3 regions of the Geobacillus sp. Manikaran-105 genome follow, and region 3 is predicted to be linked to each of the others. Evidence: riboswitches for the same ligand, from Rfam matches in the RefSeq annotation. Region 3 holds a riboswitch; each other region holds the start of a gene.

Region 1 (4,639 bases), on a different contig from region 3:
CGATTGGCGTGATGGCGATCGGCACATGCCCGGTGAAAAGCAAAAAAGAGGGAAAAGGCTCACGCGACGTTGCGCTCGAGTTTGGCGGCGTCCGCTGGGAGCCAGGGGCGTACGTGTACGCTGATGCGGACGGCGTTGTCGTCGCCAACAAAGATTTGTTGGCGAAAAATGGTTGACGGCTGCGGTCGAGTCTCGTTCAATACAACGAACAGGTTGAGGCGATGGAGATGGAATGGCAGGAAGTGCGTTCATTGTATCCAAATCAATTTGTGAAATTACAAGTATTAAAGTCCCATTTAGAGGGAGATCAAGAAATCATTGAAGAGGTGGCTGTTATCGGAACGGTTTCGGACAAGGATGCAACTCGTGAGTTGCTGCAATCGAAAGGGAATCAGCTTGTTTATCATACTAGCCACAAGGAGATTGTTTTAAAAGTTCGGGGAGCGATTGGCCTGAGAGGGAAATTTCATTATGCAGATTGAATATCGTGAAGGCTTGCTGTTTGCATCGATCGAAATCGTTTATCAAGGAAGGTCTAAGTTGATTCATAATATGGTGATTGATACTGGTGCGGCGAAAACAGTGATTTCTCAAAATGCAGTAGAAGATATTCATTTGCGGGTAGAGCCGGGCGATCGTATTGTGGCTTATTACGGAATCGGTGGGAAAGAGTACGCGTTTACAAAAAAATTAGACTGTATTCAGCTAGATTCTTTCCAGCTAAGAGAGTATGAAATTGATTTTAGCGGGATGGACTATGAGGGGATTAACGGTTTGTTAGGATTGGATATATTGCTGGGCGCTGGATTTGTCTTAGACCTGGACAAGTTGGAGATGTATCGTTCTGGTTGAAATGGAACGCCCGCTCGAAATGCCAAAAAGAAGGAAAAGGCGCCCGCGACGTTGCGCTCGAGTTTGGCGGCGTCCGCTGGGAGCCAGGGGCGTACGTGTACGCTGATGCGGACGGCGTTGTCGTCGCCAACAAAGATTTGTCGGCAAAAAACGGTTGACGGCAACGCATTGGTTGTACTACGATGAAAACGGATGCTTGTTCCATGACAGCGCATATATGGCGGTAAGACAAACAAGGTGCCTAGCCCGCTTAGGGCTTGGGTGAAAAGGGAAGCTCGGTGAAAATCCGGCACGGTGCCCGCCACTGTGATGGGGAGCTTTGCGGCAACAAGTCACTGAAGGATGCTTCGGGAAGACGCCGCCAAGCGATGATCCTAAGTCAGGAGACCTGCCTTGTTTGGATCGGACGGATGCCTACGGGACTATAGGCAGACGTGCGGGAGAATGACGGCTTTAGGGGCCCTGTTTGGGCCGTTTACGGCTTTCGTATACATTTTTCTGCACCTCTGCTGTAGAGGTGCTTTTTCTTTTGTCGAAAACCTGCCCGTCTGTCTGCGTCTAAATTCTATCATTCTAGCCAAAAAGGGGGGATTCGGTGGCGACATGGGATTTGCGGGGAATGAAGCATCATGTGCTCATTTGCAACGGAGGGACGTGCCTCCGCCATGGCGGAGATGACGTGACAACCGCGGTGCGCGAGGAAATCGCCCGCCTTGGGCTTGACGACGCTGTCCATACAACAAGGACGCGCTGCAACGGTCGTTGCCAAGACGCATGCGTGATGATCGTCTACCCGGACGGCGTCTGGTACCGGCAGATGACGCCAGAGAAGGCGAAAGAAGTCGCGCGCGTCCATTTGGGTGAGGGTGTTCCGCTGCGGGAGTGGGCGACGTATGAGTATGAAGGGGAATTGGTGTTGACGCCGATCGGCGAGCGTGAGGCGGCAAGTGGAAAACGAAAAAACGAGCATATCGAGAAAGGAGCAAGCAGATAAATGAAAAGAACCGTTCGATGGAGCGGGATGATGGCTTTATTCGTTGTATATTTTTGGCTCACCAATGAAAACGAAGTAAATGCCATGCATATTATGGAAGGTTTTTTGCCTGTCAAATGGGCGCTGTTTTGGTGGATCCTGTTTTTGCCGTTTTTCTTGTTTGGGCTGCGCAGGCTTGTTCATGCTTCGAAGCAGCACCCCGAACATAAGCTTCTGATGGCGTTAGCTGGCGCGTTTACATTTGTATTGTCGGCGTTGAAAATTCCATCCGTCACCGGCAGCAGCTCGCATCCGACCGGGATCGGCTTCGGCTCGGTTTTGTTTGGACCATGGGTGATGGTGGTGATCGGCACAGTCGTTCTTCTCTTTCAAGCGCTGCTTCTTGCCCACGGAGGAGTGACGACGCTTGGGGCCAATGCGATGTCAATGGCGATCGTCGGCCCGTTCGTCGCGTACGGAGTGTATCAACTGTGCCGAAAAGGGGCGGTATCCAATCGAGCGGCTTTGTTTCTTGCCGCTTGTTTGTCTGATTTGGCTACATATGTCATGACGTCCCTGCAGCTTGCCCTGGCGTTTCCGTCTCCTGATGGGGGAGTCACCGCCTCGTTTTTGAAATTCGCCGGCATTTTTGCCATTACTCAAGTGCCGTTGGCGGTGACGGAAGGCATCATAACGGTAATCGTCTGGAACTGGCTTTCCTCCTATCAAGCTTCTCCGCTGTTCCAAAAGGAAAAGGGGGCGTAATGCGATGAAGAAAAATGGCTTGCTCGTGTTGCTGGCTGCTTTGCTTGTCATCATTCCGCTTTGGTGGGCGCGCGGATCGGAATTCGGTGGAACGGACGATCAGGCGGAAAAAGCCATTCAAACGCTCAACCCGCATTACCGGCCGTGGTTTGAGTCGATCTTCACCCCTCCAGGCGGCGAAGTCGAAACGCTTCTGTTCTCGCTGCAAGCCGCGCTTGGCGCCGGCGTGATCGGCTACGTCGTCGGGTTGTACAAAGGGCGTTCGGAGCGGAAAAACAGCCATGATTCGCGAGTTTGACCGTTGGGCGTATGACAACCGGCTGCGGGCATGGCGGGCGGAGTGGAAGCTGATCGTGGCGTTTGTTATGCTTGCCGTTGTCATGATGGGCGGCTGGCGCGAACAATGGCTTGTGCTCATCGGAATGGCGTATTGGATTGTCGCTCGTGCACGAGTGCCGTTTTCCGTGTATGGAAAAGCGATGCTCGCCGCCTCCGTTTTTTTAGGGCTCAGCCTGCTGACGCTCGTTGTGTCCGTGTCGGTTCCTTTTCAAATAACTTTCATCGACAGCCAGCTGCAGCCGGCTGCAAAGCTCGCCGTCCGCTCCCTTGCCGCCTGGTCGTGCTTGTTTTTCCTTCTCATTACGACGCCGGCGCCGGACTTGATTGCGGTGCTGAGGCGAATGCGGCTGCCGGCGGCGCTCGTGGAACTTTGCTTTCTTATGTATCGCTTTATCTTTTTGCTCGAGCAGGCGGCCGCAGAGCTGATGCTGGCGTTGCGGGCCCGCAGCGGGGGAACGCATTGGCGGCATGGCGGGATGCTGATGTACCAACTATGGATGAAAACGTGGCAGTCGTATGAAGCGTTCAGCCGTTCGCTTGCGGCGCGTGGAGGCGTCGCGTCGGCTGGGCATACGCATCAGCGGGAAAAAGCGCATGTGCCTCTTGTCGATGTTGCGGCCGGCATCATCATGGCCTTGCTGCTTGGGTGGGCATGGCGGAAAGGGTGAAAACGTTGCTGCTGCGAATGGAACGAGTGAAATACGCTTATCAAGCAGAACGGTATGTGCTGAATGGGATTGATTGGGAAATTCCAGAGCGAAAAAAATGCGCCTTGATCGGGCCAAACGGCTGCGGCAAAACGACGTTGTTTCTTCATTTGAACGGGCTGCTGCGGGCGCAGGAAGGAGCGGTGTATTGGAAAGGGCGCAACATGTATGAACGAGGAGCGGATTGGACGCAATGGCGGCGTGAAGTCGGCATCGTCTTTCAAAACCCGGAGCATCAAATCCTCGCCCCGCTCGTGCGTGATGAATTGGCGATCAGCTTAGTCCATGCCGGAATCGATCGAGAAAAAATGGGGGAGGCGCTTGCCGCGATTACGGCGGAATACCACCTTCAATCTTGGCTGGACCGCCCGACCCATCAATTCAGTCTCGGACAGAAAAAATGGCTGACGCTCTGCTGTACGATGGCGGCCAAGCCGGACTTGCTCGTATTGGACGAACCGACCGCCTATTTGGATCAGCATCAGACAAAGCAGTTTCTCAAACAAATTGACGCCATTCACCAGGCGGGGACGACTGTGTTGATCGCCACCCATGACATGGATTTCGTCTGGCAGTGGGCGGATGTCGTCGCGGTCATGCACGAAGGACGGATCGTGATGCAAGGGGCACCCGAAGACGTATTCGCCGACCGCCAGCGGCTGTTGGACATTCGCTTGGATGTTCCGCTGTTCGTGCGGCTTTGGCAAGCATGGCGGCCAGAGGAAAAGATCGTCCCCCGATGTGTTGCGCCGTGAAAGGGACATGAGCGGCGAATGGAGTGTGAAAAATGGGTGCTAGTCGGCAAAAGGAGGGATCATGATGAGCGGCAAATTGCTCATTGTCGGCTTCGGCCCGGGAAGCGTCGACCATATGACGAAACGGGCTCGGGAAGCGATTGAAGAAAGCGACGTCATCATCGGCTACAAAACGTACATCGAACTTGTGCGCGATCTCATTGCTGGAAAAGAGATCATTAGCACGGGCATGACCGAAGAAGTGAGCC
Region 2 (4,639 bases), on a different contig from region 3:
GTCGACAAAGCAGCTCGACAGCTGGCCGTATGACTTTCCGGCATTGGCAAGCGTCGGCGTCGCCACGGTCATGTATAAGTTGCTTAACGCCCAATACGCTTCCTTCACGAGCTCAAGGCGCCGCTTGGGTGGTTCATTCACCATTAGCGTCATGGCGATGACCAAAAACCGCTCCTGCGGCAATTCATACAGCCGCCGCTCATAATCGCGGGCCAAATACCGATCAGCGAGCGTGCGCAGCCCAATGTACGTAAACAGCTTGTCCTTCTCCGGATCAAGAAACGCGCCGATGGCGTCGACTTCTTCTTTCGTATAACGCTCAAGCAAGAACGGGCTGTACACCCCTTGTTCCGTCAGCGCAACAAGCAGCGAGTAGAAATCGCCATACCGCTCGCGCTCGTCATACCCGCGCTGCCGTGCCGCCTCGCGGTACAGTTGCTGCAAATACAGCCGGGCGCACACAAATGTCCAGTCCGGCTCATCTTCATCAATGTAAGAAAGTCCTTCCAAAATAGCCGTTTGGTGCAGCTGTTCTACCGTGACGGACTCCTTTCGACTGAGAAGCTGCCAAACACGCTCGACGTATTCATCAAGCGACAGACGGCCGAATCCAGCGGCGGCTTGCCCAATCAGCGACGCAAACTCTTCACGTGAAAAAGAAACCGGCTTCCCTTGGTCATCGATGATGATCATTTTCGTCAATGCGGTCATTCGTTTCCCCACTCCTTCAATAAAAAATCCGCTCGGGCAGGCGAGCGGATGAAACGACAGACGGAAAAAAGGCATACGAAACCCTTTTTCTTTTCCCCTATCGTTTCATCTTCTCACACCCCGAAGAACATGAAACGTTCCAAGCAAGGCAGGTCTCCTGACTCGTGCATCGTCCTACTTTGGGGCCTTCCCAGCGGCGCGCCGAATGGCTCTTGCCACCAGTGGCCATCCCATTTCGTCCGCACATACAGTTGCGGGGGCAGTTCCGGATTCACACCGGATTCCCTATTAAGTCCTGATGGACACCATTGCTTGGCAGAACGATATGTAGTTGTACAACAAGACTTCAAAACCAATATATAGTATTTAGCATCCTGATGGAACAAGCATATACCAAAACCGGGAAAATTGCAAGAGCAGTTGAATGGAATTTTCCTTTCTCTGCTACGCCTCCAAAACAGACGCTGGCCGCTTCTCGTTTTGTACGGATTGAGCAAAATCGTACTTCTTTTCCACATAGACTTGATGCCAAACCATAAACGCCAAGACCGTCCACAGCTTGCGGCTATGATCCGCCTTGTGGCGGGCATGTTCATCCAGCAGCCGATAGAGCACGTCCTTATGGAACAGATGATCAGTTTCGCTTTCGTTGATGAGCTGTCTCGCCCAGTCATACATTTCGTTTTTCAGCCAGTGGCGAATCGGCACGGGGAACCCTAATTTTTTCCGGTTTAACACATGATCCGGCACGATGCCTTCGGCGGCTTTACGTAAAATATATTTCGTCGTACCGTTGGCTATCTTCATATCAGGGGCGATTTGCCTAGCAACCTCAAATACCTTTTTGTCTAAAAAGGGAACGCGCAGCTCAAGCGAATGGGCCATCGTCATTTTGTCCGCTTTGACTAAAATATCGCCCCTTAGCCATGTATGAAGATCAATATACTGCATCCGGTTGACGGGCGGGTCATGAAGCGTTTCGCGGTAAAACGGAGCCGTCACCGCCGTATATTCGCACCCTCCTCGGTACGTTTTGAGCAGCGCCGCTTTTTCCTTTTCGCTATAGATTTTCGCATTGCCGACATACCGCTCTTCAAGCGGCGTCGTGCCGCGCTCCAAAAAGCTTTTTCCTTTCATCCCGTCCGGAAGCAGCTTCGCGATCATCCGCAACACCGCTTTTACGATGTTTGGCATACGCACAAACAGCCGCAGCGACTCTGGTTCGCGGTAAATGTTGTAACCGCCGAACAGCTCGTCCGCCCCTTCGCCAGAAAGCACAACCGTGACATGCTTTCTCGCCTCACGAGCGACAAAATAAAGCGGCACCGCCGCAGGATCGGCAAGCGGATCGTCCATATGCCACATAATTTTCGGCAGCTCTTCCATATACTCCTGCGGCGAAATGACATAGCTGATATTGTCCACCCCAAGCTTCTCCGCCGTTTCTTTTGCGACATCGATTTCACTGAACCCTTCCCGCTCAAACCCGACGGAAAAGGTCTTCAGGTGCGGATGGAATTGTTTCGCGATGGCGACGATGAACGATGAATCAATGCCTCCCGACAAAAACGCACCGACCGGCACATCGCTGCGCATATGGACGCTGACCGAATCAAACAGCGCATCGCGGATTTGCTTGACAAGCTCCTCTTCCGATTGGCGAATGGGGTCGAAGGATACCTTCCAATAACGATGAATCGTGAGCGGTTTTCCGACTTGTTTCTTGAGATAATGCCCCGGCTCCAGCTTGTAAATGCCGGCCGACATCGTCAGCGGCTCAGGGACATATTGGAATGTTAAATAATGCTGCAGGGAATCGCCGTTTAGCGACTCCTGTCCCAGAGCGAGCAAGATGCTTTTCTTTTCCGAAGCGAAAAACGTGCGGTCTCCTTGCTCCGCATAAAAAAACGGCTTAATGCCGAACGGATCGCGCGCCGCAAACACCGTTTTCTCTTGCTTGTCCCAAATGACAAACGCAAACATCCCGCGCAGCTTTTCGACCGCTTTTTCTTTTTCCGCGCTGTAAAGGGCAACAATCACCTCGGTATCCGAATGCGTCGCAAACGAATATCCTTTCGCCGCCAGCTCTTCCCGCAATTCAAGATAGTTGTAAATTTCCCCGTTAAAAATGATCCAATATCGATCGTTTTCATAAGACAGCGGCTGATGCCCCGCCTCCAGATCGATGATGCTCAAACGCCGAAAACCAAAACTCACGTAGTCATCAAAAAAATACCCCTCATCGTCGGGGCCGCGATGGGTAATCAGGCGGTTCATCTCCATCAACGTTGTTTTCCATGTTTGCTCAATCGCTCTCGGGCGATCATGAATACAGCCAATAAAACCGCACATGGCGATGATTGTCCCCCCACTTTGCTAAGAAGAATCCAAAAACTACACGAAAAACCTTTTTGTTTAAAACTAAAATGATGGATACAAAGATACTTTCATTCTATCGTACACAACGTCAAGTTTCAAAAACAATCTGTTTCCATTTTTTCAGGAACACTGCTTGCAAGATTTTCAGTTCCTCATAATATTAACGATAAAGTATGGAGAAAGTGTGAATTTCACCATTTTTGCACATCGATCTGTTACGATAAAAACACACACGTGTTATAAAGGAGTTGAGAATGGCTTGTTAGCGTTTATCCTTTTTTTGACTTTTCTCATCGTTTCCCTTTGTTTTGTTCTCTTGAGAAGACCTCTGAACGGGAGGATGAATCAACGGTCGCTCGGATTGTATATTTCGTGTTTCTTGCTATTGGCCGCCTCATTATCCTATTATGCAAGTTCGGCCCAGATAGGCGATGCCATCAAAGCCTTCATACAGAACAGAAACAGCAGAGAAACCAATCCGTCCCCGAGCAATCAAGCAAAGGAGGCGAATCGATCAGCTGCCGCTTCAAAGAAACAATCGCTAAGGACATCCGTCCTGATTGACGCTCCCCTTTTGTCTCAGCTTCCGGAACTGCCAAGAGGATGCGAAGTAACCAGCTTGGCCATGCTCTTGAATCATGCGGGCATTCGCGTCGATAAGATGACGTTGGCGAAACAAATCAAGAAAAACCCTACTCCGTATCAAGTGCGGAATGGCCAAGTGTTTTACGGACACCCAAATGAAGGGTTTGTCGGCGATATGTATACGTTATCGAAGCCTGGATACGGCGTGTACCATAAGCCGATCAAGCAGTTGGCTGAGCGGTACTTGCCGAACCAAATCGTCGACTTAACAGGGCAATCGTTTGAGAACATCTATACATACTTGGCCAAAGGCACACCGGTTTGGGTGATCACCAACACCACCTTTCGTCCTCTTCCTCTCTCTGCCTTTCGGGAATGGCAAACCCCGCAAGGCCCGATCAAAATCACGTACCGGGAACACGCGGTGCTCATTACGGGATATGATGAGCAGTATATTTATTTCAATGATCCATTGACCGCTGTCAAAAACCAAAAAGCGCCGAAACAAGACTTTATCGACGCTTGGGTTCAAATGGGACGGCAGGCGATTACCTACCACCGTTAGACATCGGTGAATCCGAATCGCTTGCCTTTTTTGAATTTACCGCAACCGTGCCGGGAACGATTGGTATCATTCCCATCAAAAAAGCGCCGAGCAAGTGGACAAAGGACTGTACGGAACATTAATCGTAGAACCGAAAAATGAAGAAAAAGTCGATCGAGATTACACGCTTGTATTAGATGAATGGATGAGCGACCCGGACGCCGAAAGCCATATGGACATGAATATGAGCGGCATGGATCATAGTAATATGAATAATGGAAATAGCTCTGATAATCAACAAATGGATATGAACAGCATGGGACATAATATGAATATGTACGATATTTTCACGATTAACGGAAAAAGCGGGGCTGCTGTCCAACCGTTAAAAGTGAAAAAAGGCGAAAAAGTGCGGCTTCG
Region 3 (4,639 bases):
GGTGATGAACCAGTTGTTTTATTTTTTACAAAATTTTTTTACAAATGAATTGATTTCCATTCGATACTGTATTATTATAACCTATGGTTACTAACCTTAGTTTAGTAACCATAGGTTATTTTATTAAAGGAGAATGAAAAATGAAAGTAGTGAAACCTGCGACACAATCGAGGAAGCTAAAAAGGTGGCGGCCGAGCGCGGATGGATGACAGAAAACTGACGGAAAAGTGAAGGAAAAATGACAGAAAGATGGTTCATCACCACAACATGTACTTGACAAGCGGGGGATTTTCTTGAGCCGCCGTGTACGAAAAATCTGATTTACTGATTTTTCCTTATAAGTACAGAGAAGGCGTGTTCTGAAATAGTCAAGTACAACTTTCGGTGAAGAGCCTAAATTTTGCTGTTTTTCTTTACATTTCCAATTTATTCTGATAAAATTGTATTAGATTAAAAAAGAGAAATCCCATACAAGAGCGTCTTCATTTTACAACGGATCAAGCGGAAATTCAAAAGCAATATACGGCGATCTTGTTCTTGGTATCAGCGCAACTGTCTGGCGGCTCTAAATGTATTGTAGCGCTGAAATCGTCATTTGTTAAAGCAAGGAAATGGGTCATAATCGCCATTCATATTCTTGGAAAGTTGTTTTGTTTTACTTCGGAACGAGCAGGGTATCAGTATGTCATTGGAAACTTATTCACTAGGGAGATGTTCCCTGAACGCTCTCGATATAACTGTTGTTGTCGGTTGCTCCGTTTTTCCGTTAAATAGAGTTTTTCTAATAGATCCGTCACCAACTAGCGAGGCACGGACAACATCATGCCTATGCTGTTGTGGAGATCTTGTCCCTCTTGCGCTGTGTCATCACGTGAGGCGTTAATGTTCAACTAGCACCACGGATTTTCCTTATTTTTTTCAAGATGGCAGTATAGATGGGGCAGCTGCTTTTTTTCTGCAGGAGAGGGCTAGGATCATTCCGCGATGTAGGAGGAGAGCTTGATGGATAAACACCAACAAGCCATTATCACCGTTTCAGCCTATATTACGAATGACACGGGAGAGGTTTTGCTTGTTAAAAGCTATGACCGCTCCGATACGTGGGAAATGCCGGGTGGACAAGTTGAACCAGGCGAGCCGCTCGATCGGGCCGTTCATCGTGAGGTGCATGAAGAGACTGGCGTTGACATCCGTCTCATTGGGGTCAGCGGCGTGTATTACAATGAAACTAAAAATATCATAAACATTGTATTTAAAGCGACATATGTGAAAGGAAACGTTTCTCCCCAGCCTGAGGAAATTCAAAAGGCGAAGTTTGTGTTGATCGATGAGTCGAATATTGATGAATATGTGACATGGCCGCATTTGAAATCGCGGGTGCTCGATGCGATGAAAAGGGGATGCTCTGTTCCTTATGAAGCATGGGTCATGAATCCGTCGCGATTATCTGCAAGAGTGGGAAGGTGAAGTGCTGTAAATTCATAGTTGTCAAATGCTAAACGCTGCATTATTATAAAAATGTCCATATCCCATAACTGAATCCATTCGCAGCAAGGCGCCGAAACGGCTTAATAGGGAATCCGGTGGGAATCCGGAGCTGTCCCCGCAACTGTCAATGCGGACGAAATGAAATCGCCACTGTACGGACAGATGGCTTGCGCTGTTTTCCGTACGGGAAGGCTTCAGAGTAGGATGAAGCATGAGCCAGTAGACCTGCCTTGCTTGCCGCAGTTTCCGAATCTTCGGGGGGTGAGACGTGGAAACAGTCGTACAGGGCATTGTTGTGCCCATTGGCGGTCTGTTTCGTGCTCATTCCCCGTTCGGACGGAATGGGCTTTTTTGTTGTACATACATCATCGAAGGGGGAATGACGGATGAAACGTTGGACATGGCCGGCGGTGGTGGCGGTGTTCTTCCTTTTGGCCGCCGTGCTCGTCGGCTGCGGCGGGGCGAATGGCAGCACCGAGCCTGCGAAAAAAGAAGAACCGAAAACGGAACAAGCGGCGTTTCCGGTGACGGTGAAAGACGGGCTTGGCGAGGATGTCACGATCAAAGCGGAACCGAAAAAGATCGTCTCGCTCATCCCGAGCAATACGGAAATCGCCTATGCGTTGGGGTTGGGCGATAAGATCGTCGGCGTCAGCGATTTTGACAATTATCCGGAAGACGTCAAAACGAAAACGAAAATCGGCGGCATGGAATTCAACGTCGAGAAAATCATTTCGCTCAAACCGGATCTCGTCTTGGCCCACGCGTCAAGCGCCCATAACTCGCGCGATGGCCTCAAGCAATTGAAAGACGCCGGCATCACCGTGCTTGTCGTCAATGACGCGAAGTCGTTCGACGATGTGTATGCGTCCATCGAATTGATCGGCAAAGCGACCGGGACGACAGACAAAGCGAAGCAAGTGATTGATGAGATGAAAGAGAAGCTTGCGAAAATCAAAGAAAAAGCGAAACAAATCCCGGCGGACAAACAGGCCAATGTCTGGATTGAAGTGTCGCCGCCGCCGCAAATTTATACGGCCGGCAAAGGGACGTTTATGGATGAGATGCTTCAAGTGATTTCGGCGAAAAACGTCGCCGGCAGCTTGGAAGGCTGGCCGATGGTGACGGAAGAAAAAGCCGTGGCCTATAAGCCGGATGTCATCATCACGACATACGGCGGAGCGAAGCAAGTGTTGGCGCGCGCCGCTTGGAAAGACGTGCCGGCGGTGAAAAACAAGCGGGTGTATGACGTCAACACCGACTTAGTAAGCCGACCGGGTCCGCGCCTTGTCGAAGGGGTCGAGGAACTTGCCAAAGCCATTTACCCGGATGTGTTCAAGTAAAATGTGGATGTATATATTGGCCGTTACCGCGGCCGTGTTATCGCTTCTCGTAGGGATATCGACAGGATCGCTGTCGATTCCCTTTTCTTCTATTGTCCGCATTTTGGCGGCTGAATGGTTCGGAGCGGCGCTGCCTCGCCACATTCCGGCTGATTGGGTGCCGATCGTGATGGCGATCCGCTTGCCGCGCGTCGTGCTTGCGTTTTTGGTCGGGGCGTCATTGGCGCTGGCCGGGGCCGCGTTTCAAGGGCTGTTAAAAAATGCGCTCGCCGATCCGTACACGCTCGGCGTCTCGTCCGGCGCGTCGGTCGGGGCGGTGCTCGTCATCTTTCTCGGCTGGCAATGGCCGTTCTTTGGCACGTTCACGCTGCCGGTCGTGAGCATCTTGTTTGGCATGGCGACGCTTGCCGCCGTTTTGGCGTTCACTCGCGCTGTGGAGCGGCGCATGTCGGTTGAGACGATCATTTTAGCCGGCATTATCTTCGGCGCGTTTTTCAGCGCGTTCATTTCGCTCATGATCGCGTTGACCGGGGAAGAATTGCGGCAAATCATCTCATGGCTGATGGGGAGCGTGGCGATGCGCGGCTGGAAATACAGCGGGCTGTTGCTGCCGTTTTTTCTCGTTGGGGCCGCAGTGCTCATCGCCAACAGCCGCGAGTTGAACGCGTTTGCCTTTGGCGAGGCGGCGGCGCTTCATGTCGGCGTTGATGTTACGCGCCGAAAAGTCATCATTTTGACGGCAGCGGCGCTGCTCACCGGCGCGGCGGTGTCGGTGTCAGGGACGATCGGCTTTGTCGGGCTTGTCGTTCCGCATATGGTTCGGCTTGTGTGCGGGCCGAACTACCGAGTGCTGTTGCCGCTGTCGCTCTTGTACGGCGGTGCGTTTCTTGTGCTTGCCGATGTGGCGGCGCGGACGATCATTGAACCGCGCGAACTGCCGATCGGCGTTATTACGTCGCTGATCGGCGCTCCGCTGTTTGCCGTCTTGTTTTTCCGAAAAACGAAACGAAAGATGGGATGACGATGCTCGAGGTGCGGGCCGTATCGCATCGATACGGGCAGCAACAAGTGCTTGATGGTGTGACGTTTGCCGTGGAAAAAGGCGAAATATTCGGCATCTTAGGGCCGAATGGCAGCGGGAAAACGACTTTGATCAAACTCATCAGCAAAGAGCTGCCGCTAGCAAGCGGGGAGATCGTCATCGATGGCCGAAAGCTCTCGGCGCTGTCTGCGAAGCAATGGGCGCGGATGGCCGCCGTCTTGCCGCAGACAGCGGAGGCGGCGCCCGGCTATACGGTGAGGGAAACGGTGGCGCTCGGCCGCTATCCTCATCAGCGCGGCTTCTTTCCGACGTGGACGGAGGACGATGAAGCCGCCCTCCGAGACGCACTTGCGGCCGTCGGCCTGACGGGGAAAATCGATGAACCGCTCGAACGATTGAGCGGCGGCGAGCGGCAGCGCGCCTATTTGGCCCGCGCACTCGCCCAAGAGCCCAAGCTGCTCTTGCTCGATGAGCCGACGAACCATATGGATGTGAGCGGCCAAGTCCGGCTTTTGGACCGGCTCGCCGAAGCGGCGCACGCCCGCGGCTTGACGGTCGTCGCCGTTTTCCACGATATGAATGCGGCGAGCTTGTATTGCGATCGGGTGCTCGTGCTGAACAAAGGGAAAATAGCCGCGCTCGGCGCCCCTGCGGATGTCATGACGCCGGCGTTGCTTGAGGAAGTGTTTGCCGCGCCGATTGTGCGTCTGGCCCATCCGGCGTCGGCAACGCCGATGTTTTCGTTCATGCCGAACAAGAAGCAAGG

The links. Region 3 has a riboswitch for cobalamin ahead of CV945_RS09155 (ABC transporter substrate-binding protein). Riboswitches for the same ligand answer to the same signal wherever they lie in the genome.
Region 1: it holds a riboswitch for cobalamin, as region 3 does, so the genes downstream of both, CV945_RS04350 ((2Fe-2S) ferredoxin domain-containing protein) here and CV945_RS09155 (ABC transporter substrate-binding protein) in region 3, are expected to answer to the same signal.
Region 2: it holds a riboswitch for cobalamin, as region 3 does, so the genes downstream of both, CV945_RS12330 (ribonucleoside-diphosphate reductase subunit alpha) here and CV945_RS09155 (ABC transporter substrate-binding protein) in region 3, are expected to answer to the same signal.

Annotation. Positions count from the first base shown of each region.
Region 1 covers NZ_PIJG01000009.1:23,635-28,273, forward strand. Annotated here, with positions in the region: gene rraA (ribonuclease E activity regulator RraA) at 1-176, shown strand, start outside; gene CV945_RS04335 (hypothetical protein) at 228-482, shown strand; gene CV945_RS04340 (retropepsin-like aspartic protease) at 472-852, shown strand; partial or broken gene CV945_RS04345 (RraA family protein) at 870-1,010, shown strand; cobalamin riboswitch at 1,071-1,262, shown strand; gene CV945_RS04350 ((2Fe-2S) ferredoxin domain-containing protein) at 1,448-1,846, shown strand; gene CV945_RS04355 (energy-coupling factor ABC transporter permease) at 1,847-2,590, shown strand; gene CV945_RS04360 (energy-coupling factor ABC transporter substrate-binding protein) at 2,595-2,888, shown strand; gene CV945_RS04365 (energy-coupling factor transporter transmembrane component T family protein) at 2,872-3,597, shown strand; gene CV945_RS04370 (energy-coupling factor ABC transporter ATP-binding protein) at 3,603-4,391, shown strand; gene cobJ (precorrin-3B C(17)-methyltransferase) at 4,453-4,639, shown strand, end outside.
Region 2 covers NZ_PIJG01000041.1:15,867-20,505, forward strand. Annotated here, with positions in the region: gene CV945_RS12330 (ribonucleoside-diphosphate reductase subunit alpha) at 1-786, opposite strand, end outside; cobalamin riboswitch at 842-1,037, opposite strand; gene asnB (asparagine synthase (glutamine-hydrolyzing)) at 1,156-3,063, opposite strand; gene CV945_RS12340 (C39 family peptidase) at 3,350-4,240, shown strand; partial or broken gene CV945_RS12345 (multicopper oxidase family protein) at 4,270-4,639, shown strand, end outside.
Region 3 covers NZ_PIJG01000025.1:35,522-40,160, reverse strand. Annotated here, with positions in the region: partial or broken gene CV945_RS17855 (IS982 family transposase) at 469-877, shown strand; gene CV945_RS09160 (NUDIX hydrolase) at 1,000-1,467, shown strand; cobalamin riboswitch at 1,537-1,735, shown strand; gene CV945_RS09155 (ABC transporter substrate-binding protein) at 1,875-2,831, shown strand; gene CV945_RS09150 (FecCD family ABC transporter permease) at 2,818-3,852, shown strand; gene CV945_RS09145 (adenosylcobinamide amidohydrolase) at 3,849-4,639, shown strand, end outside.